2 regions of the Anoxybacillus andreesenii genome follow, and region 1 is predicted to be linked to the other one. Evidence: a T-box and tRNA genes for the amino acid it is inferred to sense, from the RefSeq annotation. Region 1 holds a T-box; the other holds one or more tRNA genes.
What was found. A T-box is a leader RNA that pairs with one kind of tRNA and senses whether it is charged. The one in region 1 lies ahead of J2S07_RS12070 (valine--tRNA ligase), so its partner is inferred to be a tRNA-Val.

Region 1 (2,205 bases):
AAATATGTTTTCTCAAAGCGTTCAGGTACGAAATGAACCTTATCGTCCTTGTGCTGAAGTGCAATCGCTGCATCAGCCAGTGGCTGCATTTTTACAAACCATTGAGTTGAAAGATATGGTTCTACGACCGCACCGCTTCGTTCAGAGTGACCAACTGAATGCAGATGATCTTCTATTTTGAAGAGAACCCCTTGCTCCTGAAGGTCCTTGACAATTTGCTTGCGGCATTCGAACCGGTCCATTCCCTTGTATTTTCCTGCACGGTCATTCATCGAGCCGTCTTCATTCATCACAAGGATGCGTTCAAGATTGTGACGATTTCCTACCTCAAAGTCATTCGGGTCATGTGCTGGTGTAATCTTAACTGCTCCTGAACCAAATTCCATATCGACATAATCATCCCCGACAATTGGGATCTCACGGCCAACGATTGGGAGTATAACTGTTTTGCCGATCAAATGCTTATAGCGCTCATCCTCTGGATGGACGGCTACTGCGGTGTCTCCAAGCATCGTTTCAGGGCGTGTTGTCGCAATTTCAATATGCCCAGACCCATCTGCTAAAGGATATCTCATATGATAGAAGGCACCTTGAACATCCTTGTAGATAACCTCAATATCCGATAATGCCGTCTTTGTTGAAGGATCCCAGTTGATGATATATTCTCCGCGGTAGATGAGTCCTTTTTTGTAAAGGGACACGAACACCTCACGAACCGCTTTTGACAGACCTTCGTCAAGGGTGAATCGTTCACGGCTGTAATCAAGTCCGAGACCAAGCTTAGCCCACTGCTCACGAATATGGCCAGCGTATTCTTCCTTCCACTTCCACGTTTCCTCGACAAATTTCTCGCGGCCCAGGTCATAGCGGGATTTCCCTTCATTGCGAAGCTTTTCCTCTACCTTTGCTTGTGTAGCGATGCCCGCATGGTCCATACCAGGCAGCCATAACACATCATAGCCCTGCATTCTCTTCATCCTCGTTAGGATGTCTTGCAGAGTTGTATCCCAAGCATGTCCCAAATGTAGCTTACCTGTAACATTTGGTGGCGGAATCACAATTGTATATGGTTCTTTCTTATCATCACTCTGCGCCTCGAAGAATTTTCCCTTCACCCACCAATCATAGCGACCCTTCTCAATCGAATTCGGATCATACTTCGTCGGCATTGACAGCTCATTTGTTTCCATCATCCATCATCCTTTCCTAATCCTGCAGGTACCTGGTACCGCCCGTGGACTTTTTGTTGATTTTGTCCATCTCAGGTGGACACTTAAAGCTATTGCAGCATAAAAAAACTCCATTCGTCTTGAAAAGGACGAATGGAGTTGCTTCGCGGTACCACCTTTTTTCCAGCCATGCAAAAAATGCGCACGGTTGGCACTTTCATTGATAACGGTTTTCCCGTCTTTTACTAGTTGAAGATGGCCTAGAATCAACTAGCATACCACTTCTTTCATAAAAGATGCTCAAGGGCGACTTCCGTTGGTTTGACTTAGAAAACCTTTCAGCTAATGGTTTTCCTCTCTAAAAAGCTAGTGACCAATGTACTCTTCCCTATCATAGCCATGTTTCTGTAATTGTATAATCTTTATACTACCGAATAATGAATGGTAACGTCAATAAGGATAACCAAAATTTTAATATTATATACAAGACCGGAAACTTGGTGACACGATATCCCTTGCCATAAGGGGAACCAAACGCCAACGCTTGACATAAATTGAGTTATAGGAGCAATTTGAGGAGGAGGAGATGATCCGTTGAGGAGAAGATATAATCCTTACTCCCTTCCACCATGGGTGCGAAAGGCTCGGGGAGTTTGTGAGCAATTTATCATTCCTTTTTGTATTTTTCAAGGGGTTCGAACGCTGTTGTTTCCAACCGCTTTTGATGTGCTATTCCTTATTGTGCTTGTCCTGCTTGCCGTTGCCTTCAAAATGCAAATGATTTAAGAACTCTTCATTGCTATTAAACTAGGAGCCCAAAAACAAGTCAGCTTTGGGCTCCTTCCTGTGCTTCTTTTTCCAGCTTTTTCTGCCTTTCGATCTCATCGATTCGCATGACAATATATTCGGTGTTCTTCAGCTGCCAGTAGTGCCTTTGCAATCTCTGTACTGCTTTCCGTTCATGCTTATGCGGATTCTTATAATAATCCTCCACTGTCCGCAAAAAAGGACCCGGGTGTGCAAAATAACTAAGGAA
Region 2 (2,205 bases), on a different contig from region 1:
TTGAATAAAGATAATTAGACAAAACGGTTGATTATGCAGACTATCTATAGAAACAACTGAGAAAAGTGCTGCAATTACGGAAGGAAAATGGCTCATCGGTGTAACATTAAGTATATCGCTTGCTATCGCAGCTTTGTATGAAATAATCGAATGGTTAGTTTCTAAGATAACAAAAGGAGGAAAAGCTTCTAAAGAATTCTTAGGAACTCAAGGAGATATCTGGGATTCACAATGGGATATGTTATTAACCCTAGTTGGTTCTATTTTAGCACTTCTCATCTTTTCAAAATTGCATACAAAGCTGCTAAAAAAATAGGGATTATCCTGTATCTACTGATTGTATTCGACCTAGAAATGTGAAAGTAAATGAGTAAATTATTGTGTTCTGAACTGTTCATGAGCGTATTTAGTATTTCAATTGCAAACTCTTTATCTTCTTTAATGATATTGGCTATTTTATTTAGTTTATCGCTTGCTTTGTTTCCACTTTTATGATTATGAGTTAATCTTACAGACCCATTTATAGTAAAACAAAACAGCTATTAACAAAATTGGGTTAACCAGCAATGAATACCATATACGCCACCAATTATGATAAAAATCCCAAGGTTCAGGTAATAATGAGATGAGTTCATACAATGTAATAGCTATTACCCAAAACAGGATATAAAGTATTTGCTTGTAAAACAATTGCTTAAATGGATACCAATTTATAAACATAATATTTACAGGAGGGATTAATACAGTGAATGCAGGAAGCACCCACCAATTAATTTCTTTAGTAAAGTACCAATAACCATGGTATTTGAAGTCTATATAGGTCTCAGTAACTGCCTGGAAAGCGATTGTAAACATCCATATATGCAGTAATTCATTTTTGTTTAAACGTTTATTGGTTGTAAAAGCTAACAAATTAAAGAGAATAATCGCAGTAATAAATCCGAACATCGCAAAAAACATCCTTTTTAAAATTAGCTTTTTCAACCACATCTCTAATTATTCTGTACCTTTTGTATCTTTTTTGTATCATGATCGTCCCTTCACAAATGCTAATTTTCCCCTACAACTGCCGAACACAAAAAAGACCACTTCCAAAGGAAGCAGTCTTTTGTCAAGAACCCTTTGTTCCGAAGGATTCTACGGGTTTGGCACCCAATGACCTGTGAGGGACTTGAACCCCCGACCCCCACCCTGTCAAGGTGATGCTCTCCCAGCTGAGCTAACAGATCGTTTTTAAAGAGTACATGCTTTATTATACATGGGTACAATGAAAAGTCAATGCTTTTGTTGATAAAGAGCGAATGGAAAATAAAAATACGAACAAATATTCGTTTTTTTATTGTATAAAGAACATTTGTTTGCATATAATAGAGCTAAGAACTTGAAAAGTGGGGAGTCATCATGAAGGGTCTTCTCTTGAGATCGCTGGAAGAGCATATGCCAATTGAAATGATTTATATTTCCTCAAACAATCAAATCACGCAACGAAAAATTGTGATTACTGAAATCAATCCCAGTACTATTCGTGCTTACTGTTATTTACGCAGACAAACAAGATTGTTTAATCTAGACAACATTTTATCTGTAATGGTCGCAAGGAAAGATAATCGGCAAATTGGGTAAAATAAAAGCTAACAATCTTTTATAGGGTTGTTAGCTTTTTTCATACACTGAATTCTCCTCAAACCGGCTACCAGGAATCTATTATTTACAAATTAATTATAATAGGATAATATTTTCTTATGTGTTTTTCGCTTAATCTTTTTCAGAACGGGGGAACCAATCAGTTGGCCTCCAGCCTTTGGGGTGAATTTTTAGAAAATGCGGGCATCTTGGGTATTACGTGCAGCTTGCAATTTTTTAAGAAGGGGCATGTTTCCAGTCCTAACCCGACAGCTAACCCCGTCAGCGTCTATAAGGGAACAGCAAATCAATACTTCCTGAAAATCAGACACTACAGGTGTCTATTTTTGGCCGAAAAGTGGCTACTCTGTTTCCCTTACCGAGACTTATTATTGCAGCATAAAAAATAAAGGTAAGGAGAGATTGTATGAAAAAAAAGATTAGTTTAGCAACACAGATATTTATTGGACTAGCCCTTGGTATAGTAGTGGGTGCTATTTTCTATGGTAGTCCAACAGCAGCCTCTTATCTTCAACCCATTGGAGATATATTTCTTCGTTTAATTAAAATGATTGTCGTCCC

Region 2: it has a tRNA-Val gene. The T-box ahead of J2S07_RS12070 (valine--tRNA ligase) is inferred to sense a tRNA for this amino acid. The anticodon was not compared.

Annotation. Positions count from the first base shown of each region.
Region 1 covers NZ_JAUSTU010000010.1:133,014-135,218, forward strand. The annotation lists gene J2S07_RS12070 (valine--tRNA ligase) at 1-1,190, opposite strand, end outside; T-box leader at 1,312-1,573, opposite strand; gene J2S07_RS12075 (YszA family small membrane protein) at 1,764-1,955, shown strand; gene ysxE (spore coat protein YsxE) at 1,996-2,205, opposite strand, start outside.
Region 2 covers NZ_JAUSTU010000001.1:262,854-265,058, reverse strand. The annotation lists partial or broken gene J2S07_RS01360 (DUF2238 domain-containing protein) at 74-316, shown strand; gene J2S07_RS01355 (hypothetical protein) at 496-948, opposite strand; tRNA gene J2S07_RS01350 (tRNA-Val) at 1,157-1,229, opposite strand; gene J2S07_RS01345 (WYL domain-containing protein) at 1,402-1,623, shown strand; cyclic di-AMP (ydaO/yuaA leader) riboswitch at 1,743-1,926, shown strand; gene J2S07_RS01340 (cation:dicarboxylate symporter family transporter) at 2,051-2,205, shown strand, end outside.